2 regions of the Pectobacterium artocarpous genome follow, and region 1 is predicted to be linked to the other one. Evidence: predicted binding sites of a transcription regulator. Region 1 holds the regulator's gene; the other holds the start of a gene.
The links. The regulator CRP, encoded in region 1, controls carbon source genes, mostly activating them, when cyclic AMP is high. The targets are predictions, from matches to a motif close to ATGTGANNNNNNTCACAT.

Region 1 (7,403 bases):
GGGACATGGTTTTGCAATCAATGTGGTCATGGTGATGGCCTTGATCTGGTCGCACGGGTGAAAAACTGTGACCTGTCAGATGCCGCAAAACAGGTGGCCGCGCTGACACTCCCTGCCTCAACTCCGCCAGCCAGGGAAAAAGCCGCTGAGCGCCCGGTGTTGGCCGATAAAATCAAGCAGATGCTGACCCATTCAAGGAACGGTGAGAGCGCCTACCTGAAAGCAAAAGGGTTCTCTATCATCCATGCCCGTCTGACCGCACAGCAAAAAATGCGCATCGGCGGCGTGCTGTTTGATGAGGGAAGCTTGCTGCTGAAGCTGCATCGCGTTTCCGGTGAACTGATCGGCGCACAGTTGATCAACGACAACGGAGAAAAACGCCTGCTGCCCGGTTCACAATTGAAAGGCGCTTTCATCGCCGTGCATTACCCGAAAGAGCCGGACACCATCGTGATCACTGAAGGGTACGCCACCGGCCTGACCATCAGCCAGATCACCACGGCAGCGGTGGTCGCGGCGGTGTCGGCCAATAACCTGATAAACGTCGCCCAAGCGCTGCGTGGATGGTATCCCGATGCCACTATTATTCTGGCGGGCGACCATGACCTGCATGCAGACGGCTCAACCAATATCGGTAAGGAACAGGCTGAAAAAGCCGCGCTCGCGGTGGACGGCTGGGTGTCGTTACCGCCCACCACAACGCTCTGTGACTGGGATGATTACCGTCAGCAATATGGGCTTGAAGCCACCAAATCCGCGTTCAACAAACAACGCTATCAGCCCGACACGATGTATACGCCTCTAGTCCGTACTGATTCCGCTACACCAGCCTTCAACACCGCCTTACCCCTGCGCAAAGGCTCTGACGGCTTTGATACGCGGCAGGACTACCTGATTAAAGGCTATCTGCCGAGTTCATCCGTCGCCAGCGCTTACGGTGCCAGCGGTTCGTATAAGTCGTTTCTGGCGGTATCGTGGGGATGCCATATTGCCACCGGCAAACCGTGGGCAGGCAAGCCGGTGACACAGGGCGCAGTGATTTATGTTGTTGGTGAAGGTGGGATTGGCGTTCCCCGCCGTATCCGGGCATGGGAGCAGACGCTTAACGGCGGTAGCCCGATTGATGCGCTGTATCGTGTCGATTGCCCAATTTTTCCGGCCAGTCCGGAGAGCGTACAGCAGGTGATACGTGCCGCCCGCGATGTGAAAGTCGCCTCCGGTATGCCGGTTCGTCTGATTATTCTGGATACGCTTGCCCGCTGTTTTGGCGGTTCGGATGAGAACGCGGCTAAAGATATGGGCGCATTCATTCAGGGATGCGACGCGATTAAAGCAGCGACACAGGCCACGGTGCTGATTATCCATCATTCCGGTAAAGATCAGGACAAAGGAGCACGCGGCTCCAGCGCCTTCCGTGCCGCGCTGGACGTGGAATTTAACGTCAGGCGTGAAGGTGAAGGCGGCGCGTTGATCCTCAGTTGCACCAAGATGAAGGATGCGGAAGAGCCGCCGCGTCGCGCCTATGATCTGAATGCCGTCGATCTGTACGTGGACGATGATGGCGACCAGATCACCTCACTGGTGCTGAACGATGAAGGCCGTGAAGTCAGAGAGGATGAGGCTGCCAGCGATCCCGACTTAGCCGGTATCCCACGGCTGACGGAAAATCATTTTGCACTGTGGCAGGCTATTCGCTCACGCACAGCTAACGGTGAAGGATGCACCCGCTCATTAGTACGAGACGATATGCGGGCAATGGGCTTTGATGTAAACAAGAAGTTTAGCCGCTGGCTGGACAAGCTGGAAAAGGATGGCCTGATCGCCTTTGAGGGGGAACGGATCACGCCGTTATCACAACGGAATAAGGTGGGGGATTAAACGGGGGAAAGTGGGGGCGAACGGATAAGAAGTCTTTCTATCCGGCATTTTCCCCCACTTCCCACGCATATATAGGCGCGAAGTGGGGGAATGATTTAACTCACTAATAAATAATAATTTTTAATCTAGCCATGAAAATCAGGTGGGGGAAGCCGTGATCCCTGAGTAAGTGGGGGGAAGGTGGGGGATGGCTTTCTGTTCCCGATCGAGTGAGTCATGGAAAAATCACCCACATAAGAAAGATGAGCGCCAGCCCCTCCCAAAAAAGGGGCTGGCGCGGTGTAATGTGTCCTGCCGTAGGGGCATCGATATCCTTAGCGTTTTGTGAACGTCAATTTCTTGTCATCCCTTTCATGCCGGAGACAGGTACAATGGCTTTAACCGCTTTATCCCATAAGCATGTATCGAAAAAAATTGCGGGTATTTGTGCGGGTATGGAAAGAAAGATTAAATGATATGTTTATTATTTATCAATAAGTTAAGTAAAATATGCTGCTAATCATCGATAACTACGACTCCTTTACCTACAACCTTTACCAATACTTTTGTGAGCTTGGCGCACAGGTCTTGGTGAAGCGTAATGATGAACTCACACTGCGTGAGATTGAACAGCTTGCGCCTGAGCGATTGGTCATTTCACCGGGCCCTTGTACGCCGGATGAGGCGGGCATTTCATTGGCTGCTATCCGTCACTTTGCCGATAAATTACCGATTCTGGGCGTGTGCCTTGGCCATCAGGCGATGGGGCAGGCGTTCGGCGCGCATGTGGTGCGTGCAAGACAGGTTATGCACGGGAAAACTTCTGCGATTGCGCACAATGATACGGGGATTTTCACGGGACTGGCTCAGCCTTTGACGGTTACCCGTTATCATTCACTCATCATTGATGCTTCCTCGCTACCCGATTGCTTTGAGGTCACGGCCTGGAGCGAACATGAAGGTAAGCATGACGAGATTATGGGAATCCGCCATCGCTCGCTTCCGCTGGAAGGTGTGCAGTTTCATCCAGAAAGCATTCTCAGCCAGCAAGGGCATCAACTTTTGGATAATTTCCTTAAAATTTAGCGAGATAGAAAGTTATTCTCTACAGTAGCCGATTTAATATTGCCTGTAATTGATTTTTTATGCATATTTATTGACTATATTTTCATTTCGACATAATGGACAGCAGAGTGAGGCAGCAAATGGCAGCAGAGCAGAAAGCAGTGACACGGGATACTCACGATAAAGTGATTTTGCCGGTTTATGCACCCGCGAAGTTTGTACCAGTGAAAGGTAAAGGGAGCCGCGTCTGGGATCAAGATGGCCGTGAGTATATCGATTTCTCCGGCGGCATTGCGGTTACGGCACTGGGTCACTGTCATCCTGCGCTGGTGAACGCATTGCAGCAACAGGGTGAAAAGCTGTGGCACACCAGCAATATTTTCACCAACGAACCTGCGCTACGCCTCGCCAGCAAATTGATTGATGCCACTTTTGCCGACCGCGTGTTCTTTGTTAATTCTGGTGCTGAGGCTAACGAAGCCGCTTTCAAACTGGCGCGCCACTATGCGGTTAAACGCCATAGTCCTTATAAAACCAAGATCATCGCTTTCTATAATGCGTTCCATGGCCGCACGCTGTTTACCGTTTCAGTTGGCGGACAGCCTAAATATGCCGATGGTTTCGGGCCTAAGCCTGCGGATATTGTCCATGTTCCTTTCAACGATCTGGCTGCGGTCAAAGCGGTGATGGACGATCACACCAGTGCCGTCGTGCTGGAGCCGATTCAGGGTGAGGGCGGTATTACGCCTGCGACACCTGAATTTTTACAAGGTGTTCGCGATCTGTGCGATCAGCATAAGGCGCTGCTGGTGTTTGATGAAGTGCAGAGCGGAATGGGGCGCACTGGCAAACTATTCAGCTACATGCACTACGGCATTACGCCGGATATTCTCACCACCGCTAAAGCGCTGGGTGGCGGCTTCCCGATTAGTGCGATGCTGACGACGGAAGAAATTGCCTCTGTGATGACGGTCGGGGTACATGGAACCACCTATGGCGGTAACCCGCTGGCCTGTGCGGTGGCGGAAGCTGCGCTGGATATCATCAATACGCCAGAAGTGCTGTCAGGCGTGGCGGATCGGCACGCTCGCTTTGTCAGTGAGCTGGAAAAAATCAACCAACAGTACGGTGTATTTGAACAGGTGCGCGGTATGGGGCTGCTGTTGGGGGCAGAACTGAAATCGCAGTGGCATGGCCGTGCGGGCGAGTTTCTGGCTGCTGCAACGGCTCAGGGCCTGATGGTGTTGATGGCGGGTCCGAACGTCATCCGCTTTGTGCCGTCTTTGATCATTGATGAAGACGACATTGTGCAGGGGATGGAGAAGTTCGCCAAAGCCGTCGCACAGGTTGTTAACGCAGCAAACTGAGTGATGTTCTTAAAAGAGCAGCGATAAAAAACGTAGGGAACGTTTTTCCACGCCGCTTGCGACGGTCTGTAAGGGGGAGCAGGGATGGCACACCATAAAAAAGCGTGAGGCCGAGGCTTCACGCTTTTTTGTTGGTAGGGTAGAGCAACAGGGATTTAGCGAGTGCCGTAAACGACAATTGTCTTACCGTGCGCAGAGATCAGGTTCTGGTCTTCTAACATTTTCAGAATGCGGCCCACGGTTTCACGCGAGCAGCCAACGATTTGCCCAATTTCCTGACGGGTAATTTTTATTTGCATACCATCTGGATGCGTCATGGCATCAGGTTGTTTAGCCAGGTTGAGTAGGGTTTGGGCAATACGGCCAGTTACATCAAGGAAGGCGAGGTTGCCGACTTTCTCTGAGGTAACCTGGAGTCTGCTTGCCATTTGTGCAGACAGACGCATGAGGATATCTGGGTTAACCTGGATTAGCTGGCGGAATTTTTTATAGGAAATTTCAGCCACTTCACAGGCGGTTTTTGCCCGCACCCAAGCGCTGCGTTCCTGACCTTCTTCAAACAGGCCGAGCTCACCAATAAAATCGCCCTGATTGAGGTAGGAAAGAATCATTTCCTTGCCTTCTTCATCTTTGATTAGCACTGCGACAGAGCCTTTCACGATGTAGTAAAGCGTTTCTGCTTTTTCACCTTGGTGAATAAGCGTGCTCTTCGATGGATACTTGTGGATATGACAATGGGAAAGGAACCATTCGAGAGTTGGGTCTGTTTGCGGTTTGCCGAGAACCATTCGCTATCATCCTCTGTTGTAATTCACTGCGCAAATTACAGGGGTCAGAGTTCCCTGTACGGCGTGTTTAACTGCTAAAAAAACAAAATTCAGTCTAGGCAGAATGACGTCAGGGAATATACTGGAACCACTGACCCTTGATTTTCCGGTGCTGCCTTGCCGCACCGTAAACGTGGCTGGGTATATCTGGCTACGTCATCATCTTCTTCGTTTCTGGGTTTGTCCAGAAAAGGTCTATTCTATTTTCGTTTTAACACAGCTTTAAGGATGTGTCTTGTGTTGTCTCGCTTCAGCATGACAAAGCTCTGATTAACGCTGATTTTTGTACAGTAACGGTATAAATTTTCAAAAAATTTTTAGTGGAGAGGCACCATGCAGGCACGGGTAAAATGGGTTGAAGGCTTAACGTTTTTGGGCGAATCCGCGTCAGGACATCAGGTGTTGATGGACGGCAATTCCGGCGATAAAGCGCCCAGCCCGATGGAAATGGTGTTGATGTCTGTGGGGGGATGCAGCGCGATTGATGTGGTTTCGATTCTGCAAAAAGGCCGCAACGATGTAGCGGATTGTGAGGTGAAACTGACGTCAGCGCGCCGGTCTGAAGCGCCGCGTTTATTTACCCATATCAATCTGCATTTTATCGTGACGGGAAAAGGGCTGACCGACAAAATCGTTGAACGCGCTGTAGCCCTGTCGGCGGAAAAATACTGCTCTGTGGCACTGATGCTGGGCAAGGCCGTTGAGGTGACGCATAGTCACGAAATTCGGGTGCTGGCTTAATCTCTTTCTCTGGGCACGACATTGCCGCGCCCAGTTTCGCTTATTCGATGGTTTTCCCTTCCATTAACCGCTGCACCAGCGGTGCCATGATGAGTTCCATCGCTAGCCCCATTTTCCCGCCGGGAACGACCAACGTATTGATGTGGGAGATAAATGATCCCTGCAACATGGCGAGCAGATAGGGGTAATCAATATTATCCAGGCCCTGAAAATGAATAACGACAAAGCTCTCGTCCAGCGACGGAATCGACTTGGCGGCGAACGGATTGGAGGTGTCCACGGTGGGCACGCGCTGGAAGTTGATGTGTGTGCGAGAGAACTGCGGCGTAATATAGGTGATGTAGTCTTCCATGGATCGCACGACGGAATCCATTACCGCTTCACGCGAGTGACCGCGCTCATTGACGTCGCGTATCAGCTTTTGGATCCATTCCAGATTGACGATCGGCACCACGCCGACGAGCAAATCGACATGCTGTGCTACGTCGTTTTGTTCGGTAACCACGCCACCGTGTAGCCCTTCATAAAACAGGATATCGGTGGGTTCCGGCATCCGCTCCCACGGCGTGAAGGTTCCGGGAACTTGATTGTACGGAATGGCTTCATCGTAGGTATGAAGATATTTACGCGTTTGGCCACGACCGTGCAGACCATATTCGATAAACGACTGTTCCAGCAGGCTGAAGTCATTCGCTTCCGGGCCGAAATAGCTGATATGGCGGCCTAAATCACGTGCTTTGCGAATGGCCATATCCATTTCCGGGCGGGTATAGCGGTGAAAACTGTCCCCTTCCAACTGGGCGGCGCGCAGATTAAGTTGCTGGAAAATCTTACGGAAAGCCAGACTGGTTGTCGTTGTTCCTGCCCCGCTAGAGCCGGTAACCGCAATAATCGGATGCTGATGTGACATAAGGCGCGTAACTCCGTGATCGCGATACACGCATCGGCTGAGAGCCTGCGCGCATCCTCAAAAATGACGTAAGTTTTTATCATTGTTAGCATGTTTGGCGCATTCTTTCACGCCTTTCGGCATACTCAATAAGGGGCATGGCCTCCTGCATTGAGCTGGCTGCGCGGCATAATATTGAGGGTTTCATGTAGTTCGGACCACACCAAAACGACCTGGCCAGATTTGAGCTGGAGGCGGATATCTTCCACTTTCTGCGCCAATGAGCGCTCCTGTTCGCCATAATCGGTACCTTCCCGCAGGACGAAAGATTCGATGATGTTATCCAGCGTTTCTGGATCGAGCTGTTGCCAGGGAATAATCACGCGATTCCTCCTGAATAAAAAGTTCCTGAGTGAAAGGTTCCTGAAGAATCGGTGGCGTGGTCCAAAAACGGGCTAAGCCAGTTGGGAATGCGCTGTTCCAGCCACATTTCCGGTTTCAGCAACGTTCCACAGACGAAGCCGACATGCCCGCCGTGTTCTGTTAGCTGATATTCAATATTTGACGGTAACTGCGACTGGTCGGGAATCACCTCTGACGTCATGAAAGGATCGTCCTTCGCATGGATGATGAGCAGCGGTTTACGTATCTGAGGCA
Region 2 (7,403 bases), on a different contig from region 1:
AGAGGACAAACGTGCGACTTCGATGATTCCCGCCAAGGCAGACAGCAGCCCACAGAGGGAGTAGACAATGATCTTGATTTTATCAACGCTGATACCGGACAAACGGGTGGCGGATTCGTTGCCGCCTAACGCATAGATATAGCGTCCCAGGCGAGTATGGTGCAGCATGTACCAGGCCGCCGCGAACACGATAGCCATGATCCAGATTGGTGTCGGAATCCCCAGTGGGCGGCCGATACCAAACCAGCCAAACGCATCTGCTACATCCGAAAAGCCGGTATTAATCGGGCTGCCGTTGGTATAGACCATCGTCACGCCGCGCAGCAACAGCATCATGACCAGCGTAGCGATAAACGCTTGCACTTTACCTTTGGAAACAATAATCCCTGTGCCTGCACCTATCAGCGCCCCCAGCGCCAATGCGCCAAATACCGCCACCAGAGCGTTGACCTCAAGCCCGACGATGGAAGCCGCGACAGCACCGGTCAGCGCCAGCAGCGAGCCTACCGACAAATCGATGCCCGAGGTCAGAATTACCAGCGTCATGCCAACCGCCATGATAGCGTTCACTGACGTCTGCTGAAGAATATTGAACAGGTTGTTCAGAGTGAAAAAGTTAGGGCTCATGGCGGAAACAATCGCAATAAGGATTAGGAGCGCAATCAGCGATTTCTGCTCCAGTAACCACTCTTTGCTGAACCAGCGTTTTGCCGTGATAGATTGAGAACTCATGTCTGACTTACTCCTGCTTTGCGCCGTATTGCTTACCAACGGCCGCAGCCATCAGTACTTCCTGGGTTGCTTGTTCAATCGGGAAATCACCGCTCAAGCGCCCTTCATGCATCACAATGATGCGATCGCTCATTCCCAATACTTCGGGCATTTCGGATGACACCAAAATGATGCTCAGCCCTTCTTCTTTGAATTGGTTGATTAACTGATAAATTTCTTTCTTCGCCCCGACATCGACGCCACGCGTCGGTTCATCGAGGATCAATACGTTGGGGCGCGTCATCAGGCCGCGAGCAATCGCCACTTTCTGCTGATTACCGCCGGAAAGCAGGCCGATTGGCTGCTCCATTGACGGCGTTTTAACGTTGAACAGGCGAATAAAGTCAGCGACCGTTAATTGCTCTTCAGCGTGCTTGAGACGACCGCCTGCATGGCTGAAATAGCGCAATGCCGTTAACGACATGTTTTCTTTTACCGACATGCCCAACACCAGGCCATCACGCTTACGGTCTTCCGAAATGTAAACGATACCGTTCGCCAAACCGTCCTGCGGTTTACGGGTCACGACGTCGCGGCCATCCAGCGTCACATTACCGCCAGTACGCGGTAGAGCACCGTAGAGGATCTTCATCAACTCGGTACGACCCGCGCCCATCAGCCCCGCCACGCCGAGGATTTCACCTTTTCGCACCGTAAAATTGACGCTGTCGACCCCCGGACCGGACAGGTTTTGTACCTTAAGGCGGACCGCTCCCGGCGCTTTACTCGAACGCGGATACTGATCTTCCAACTTGCGGCCCACCATCATTTCAATCAGCGTATCTTCCTGTAAGTCACTGACTGGGCGCTCGCCAATAAACTGACCATCGCGCAAGACAGTAATGTCGTCGCAGATTTCAAAGATTTCTTTCAGGCGGTGGGAAATATAGACAATGCCGCATCCCTGGGATTGCAGCTCGTTAATCACGCTGAATAGCGAAGCCGTTTCGGTATCCGTCAGAGCATCAGTGGGTTCATCCATGATGATGACTTTCGATTCAAAGCTCAGCACCTTGGCAATTTCCACCATTTGCTGATCGCCAATCGATAAATCCCCGACCATACGGTGGCTGTCGTAGCGCAGATTAAGGCGCTTCAGCAGCTTGTCGGCTTCCGCATACATCTTATTCCAGTCGAGGCTGCCAAAGCGGTTGGTAAATTCACGTCCGAGAAAGATATTCTCAGCAATCGTGAGCTGGGGAATCAGGTTAAGTTCCTGATGGATGATACCGATACCTGCTTCCTGGGACGCTTTCGGCCCGTTGAAATTCACCTCCTGCCCCAGAAAATGAATGCTACCGGCATCTTTACGGTAGATCCCGGTCAGGACTTTCATCATGGTGGACTTGCCCGCACCGTTCTCGCCCACCAGCGCCATCACTTTCCCCGGATAGACGTTGAGCGCCGCACCGGACAGCGCTTTAACGCCAGGAAAAGATTTCGTGATGCCTTGCAGTTGCAGTAAAGGTTGCATGGATACCTCAGAACGTTACGCCAGCACACAGGATGACATTGGCATACGGAGAGCACTCTCCGCTGCGAATGATGGCCCGGCTTTTGCCGCTTTGGGTTTTGAATTCTTCATGGCTGACATAGTGCAATGCAATTGAGTTTCCCTGGCGTTGTTCAAGTTGCTTCAATTGATCGAGTAATGCGTCATGGACTGCGGGGTTCTTCTCAATGATCTCTTCCGCCAGAATAGCGGCCTCAACCTGCATTTCACTGGTGATCACACTCACCACCTGCAAAAACGTCGGCACGTTATGCGTCAACGCCAGATCGATACGCGTCGTCGTTTCAGGAATCGGTAAACCCGCATCACCAATAGCAAGGCTATCGGTATGGCCCAGCCGAGCAATCACGGAAGAAATATCTGCGTTCAATAGTGCTGCTTTTTTCATCTTCTCACCCCACCAGCGAAACGTTTCGCTGGTGACATTCTAGGAAAAGAAGAGGGAAAGGCAACGAAGAGATAAAAAAAGTGTGATCAGTATCGAAACGTTTCGCTAACAAAAAAATAAAGAGAACAAGAGGCGTTTATAGAAGAGAGAGAAATGGCGGGCAAAAGCCCGCCAATAGGGAATTGAGGATAACGATTTAGAGTTTACGAATCTGCTTCACATCCAGTTCGACGGAATTGAAGTCTTTATCCAGTTCCCCCTGAATTTCCACTTTATCGGTGGGTGAAATCATCTGGCCATTCCAGCGCTTGTGATCGATCTCGACTTCCATCGTGCCTGTCGAATCGCGGAACAGATAGTTCTCATCACCGATTCGTTTTTCAATATTGCCGCTCAGCGTAACCCAACTGTCGTCACGCAGATCTTTAGCCTTATCTACCGTCGTGAGGGAATTCTGTGGATCGATGAACCCCCCTTTATGTGTGCCAACCGCTGGCGTTTCAGGGTTGACGAAACCACCGCCGCTTTGTGCGGCAAATACCGGAGCAGAAACCAGAGCGGTAATGGCAAGTAACGCAGCTGCTTTTTTCATATTTACCTTCCTTATCTTGTCTGTCGTTTCACAGTCAACGATTTCGCAGTCAACCTGCGGGAGTAATCGGTCTTCGGGAAGGATTAAAACAAACCGTTCTTAACAGAATCTTAAGGAATCAGCGTCTGCATTTTTATTTTTTTATATTGCCGAAATCGCCCGATTTCAGCGATTTGTCCTGTACACGCAGCCCCCCGATTTCGTATAAAACCGGAAAAGGCGCAAACGCGACAGCGACACATTCCCTGTGAGGCAGCCATGAGAATATTGTTAATCGAAGACGATCGCCTGATTGGCGATGGCCTGAAAGCAGGCTTAATCAAACTGGGTTTTAATATTGACTGGTTTACGGAAGGCAAAGCGGGCGCCGCTGCCTTGAAAGCCGCGCCCTATGATGTGGTTGTGCTCGATCTCAGCCTGCCGGGTATGGACGGAATGGATATCCTGCGCCAGTGGCGTCAGGCTGGGCATGACGAACCGGTGCTGATTCTGACCGCTCGGGATGCGCTGGAACAGCGTGTGGAAGGGCTCCAGCAGGGTGCCGATGATTATTTATGTAAGCCCTTTGCACTGGCGGAAGTTGCCGCTCGTCTTCAGGCGCTAATTCGCCGCCGTCACGGCCAACTCCAGCCCACATTAACGCACGGTGCGGTTTCCCTTGAATCGGGCTCACGGACCGTCACGCTTAACAATGAGCCGTTGATACTAAAATCCCGTGAACTGGCGCTGCTGGAACTGTTTTTACTCAACCCGAACCGTGTGCTCACGCGCGCCCAGTTGGAAGAAAAGCTCTACGGGTGGGACGATGATGTCTCCAGCAATGCAGTAGAAGTGCACATCCACCACCTGCGCAAAAAGCTGGGCAGCGGGTTTATCCGTACCGTGCATGGCGTTGGCTATATTCTGGGAGATGCACCATGAACCTACTCAGCCTGCGCTTACGCCTGATTACCGGTTTTTCGCTGCTGACGCTGATTTGCTGGGGCGTAGCCAGTCTGCTGGCGTGGTATCAAACGCGCCATAACATCAATGAGCTATTTGATACCCAGCAAATGCTGTTTGCCAAACGTCTGGCCACCATGAATCCCGATGAGTTGCAAATCCAACCGGTTTCTCTACCCAAAACCAAGAGTTTGGTGCATAAGAACCGCGGTAAACAGGAAGATGATGCGCTGGCCTTCGCTATTTTTACCCGCGACGGGAAAATGGTGCTGAACGACGGCGAGAACGGCAAAGATTTCATTTTTGACTATCAGCGCAACGGCTTCACCGATGGCAAATTACGCGATGATGACGAGGACTGGCGCATCGTCTGGCTAACCACGGCGGATAATCGCTACGCGATTGCGGTTGGGCAAGAATGGGAATACCGTCAGGACATGACGCTGGATATTGTAAAAACCAACCTGATGCCCTGGTTATTCGCCCTGCCGATCATGCTAGCGCTACTATTCTGGCTGGTGACGCGTGAACTCTCGCCGCTAAAACGTATAACCGCCGAGCTTCAGCAACGTTCCCCTGACGAAAGTACACCGCTGGCGACGCAGTACATTCCACAAGAAGTTCGCCCGCTGGTTAACGCACTGAACCACCTGTTTTCCCGTATCAGCGACATGCTGGTTCGAGAACGTCGTTTTACCTCTGATGCTGCTCACGAATTGCGTAGCCCGTTAGCAGCATTAAAAGTTCAAACCGAAGTCGCGCAGTTGGCGCATGACGATGAAGCCATGCGCTGCCATGCACTGGTCAATCTGGACAAAGGGATCGAGCGGGCCACACGGCTGGTGGATCAACTCCTGACGCTGTCGCGACTGGATGCCGACGCATCCCCCGAAGGGATGCAGCCCGTTCAGTTTAATGACTTACTGCAACAGGCGGTGATTGCGCATTACCCTACGGCGCAAACCGCAGGGATCGAACTGACGCTGGATTTACCGGACGCCCCGATTATCCGACAGGGCCATGCGCTGTTGCTGACTCTGCTGGTACGTAATCTGCTGGATAACGCCATTCGCTACAGCCATGAAGGCGGGACGGTAAGTCTGACACTAACGGAACGCGGCTTTAAGGTGGCTGATAACGGACCGGGCATCAGCGAGGAAGCACTGACAAGAATCGGAGAGCGTTTTTATCGCCCACCGGGGCAGGAAAAATCCGGCAGTGGTCTGGGGATTTCCATCGTCAACAATATTGCCAAACTGCACCACATGCGGGTCACGTTCACCAACCAACCCGAAGGCGGGCTGGTTGTGTCAGTGAATTGGTAAAGGCTGTTAGACATTACATTGGGGTAAGATCGAGATACACGGTCGACCACAGGGCGAGGTGTCGGGAACCTCATCCCCGTGTTTCCCTAATAACAAACAACGAGTCGCTGCAGTGTGTTAACGATAGAGAATATAGAGGGATCGCTTAAATCTCGACCTGTATCCCCAGCTCAATCAGCCGGTTCGGCGGTATTTCAAACTGATCCGCCGCTCGTAGCGCATTGCGGCTGAGCATCATGAATAGCTTGCCGCGCAAGCGCAGATACCATGGGCGCTCACCGATAATCAGCGATTCGTTGGACATAAAGAAAGAGGTTTCCATCATTTGACAGGTTAACCCATCTTGCCAACAGCGCTGGAAGACCTCTTCCACATCCGGCGTTTCACGCCAGCCATAGTTGGCTATCACGCGCCAGAACGTCGGCGAAAGCTGTTCAACCGTTACGCGGCGCGCGTTCAGCACATAGGGTGCATCCTCCGTTCGCATGGTTAACAGCACCACGCGCTCGTGCAGGATCTTATTGTGCTTAAGGTTATGCAGCAGCGCGAACGGGATCACGCGAGTCGCACGCGAGAAATAGACAGCGGTTCCCAGTACACGTGTCGGCGGCGACTTCTCCAGCGATGCAATCATCGCATCCAAGGAGTTACCATGCTCATGTAACCGACGCAACAGCCTGAAGCGCTCGCTTTTCCACGTTGTCATGATAATAAACATCACCATACCTAACGCCAGCGGTAGCCAGCCGCCGGACAGAATCTTGACCACGTTCGCCAAAAACATCGGTATGTCGATAACCAGTAACCCCGCCAGCAATACCCACACCAGATAGCGATTCCAGAGCCAGTTCTTCACCGCCACCGTACAGAACAGAATACTGGTAATCACCATCGTGCCCGTTACCGCAATCCCGTAAGCCGCAGCCAGATTGCTCGAATGTCCAAAGCTGACAATCACGATGACGACGGCGATATACAGCATCCAATTAATAGCGGGAATGTAAATCTGACCAGATTCCATATCTGACGTGTGTACGATACGCATTGGCGGCAAATAACCCAGCCGCACTGCCTGACGGGTCAGGGAGAAAACGCCGGAAATCACCGCCTGCGAAGCAATGATTGTCGCCAGCGTAGCCAATATCATCAGTGGAATCAGCGCCCAATCTGGCGCCAGCAGGAAGAAGGGGTTCTTGATCGCCTCCGGGTTCTTCAACAGCAACGCGCCCTGCCCGAAGTAATTTAATACCAGCGACGGCAGCACCACCGTAAACCAGGCCAGACGAATCGGGAATTTGCCGAAGTGCCCCATATCAGCATAGAGCGCCTCGACCCCGGTAATCGCCAGCACTACCGCCCCCAGCGCGAAGAACGATACCGCTTTATATTCGGCAAAGAAGCGCACAGCGTACATCGGATTCAACGCCTGTAAGACTTCTGGGTTGGCGATCACGCTGCGCGCGCCCAGCACACCGAGCGTCAAAAACCAAATCAGCATCACCGGAGCAAACAGCTTGCCGACGCTGCCCGTACCGTGTTTTTGAATGATAAACAGTAACGTCAGGACGACAATCGAGAGCGGGACGATATAGCTGTCCATCGACGGCGCGGCAATTTCCAGCCCTTCCATCGCCGACATTACCGAGATGGCTGGCGTGATGACCACTTCCCCATAGAAGAAGCTGCCGCCAATCAACCCCATAATAACCAGCACAGACGTCATGCGATCGGAAGTATTGCGCCCGGCTAGCGACATTAAGGTAAGAATCCCACCTTCGCCTGCGTTGTCCGCACGCATCACATAGGTCAGGTATTTCAGCGACACCACAAGGACCAACAGCCAAAAGATCAGTGAAAGAAAGCCAAAGACCG

Region 2: rbsD (D-ribose pyranase) is a predicted target of CRP. The motif match lies at 2,753-2,770, and genes of this name have one in related genera.

The regions. Positions count from the first base shown of each region.
Region 1 covers NZ_JBJXVK010000003.1:208,956-216,358, forward strand. The annotation lists partial or broken gene ACKQAD_RS03025 (primase-helicase zinc-binding domain-containing protein) at 1-726, shown strand, start outside; gene ACKQAD_RS03030 (helicase RepA family protein) at 790-1,878, shown strand; gene ACKQAD_RS03035 (aminodeoxychorismate synthase component II) at 2,368-2,943, shown strand; gene argD (bifunctional acetylornithine/succinyldiaminopimelate transaminase) at 3,063-4,289, shown strand; gene crp (cAMP-activated global transcriptional regulator CRP) at 4,445-5,077, opposite strand; gene ACKQAD_RS03050 (OsmC family protein) at 5,450-5,857, shown strand; gene ACKQAD_RS03055 (phosphoribulokinase) at 5,898-6,767, opposite strand; gene ACKQAD_RS03060 (YheU family protein) at 6,893-7,129, opposite strand; gene ACKQAD_RS03065 (hydrolase) at 7,126-7,403, opposite strand, start outside.
Region 2 covers NZ_JBJXVK010000012.1:112,862-120,264, reverse strand. The annotation lists gene rbsC (ribose ABC transporter permease) at 1-732, opposite strand, end outside; gene rbsA (ribose ABC transporter ATP-binding protein RbsA) at 740-2,245, opposite strand; gene rbsD (D-ribose pyranase) at 2,253-2,672, opposite strand; gene ACKQAD_RS09925 (YgiW/YdeI family stress tolerance OB fold protein) at 2,869-3,264, opposite strand; gene qseB (quorum sensing response regulator transcription factor QseB) at 3,523-4,185, shown strand; gene qseC (quorum sensing histidine kinase QseC) at 4,182-5,531, shown strand; gene kup (low affinity potassium transporter Kup) at 5,677-7,403, opposite strand, start outside.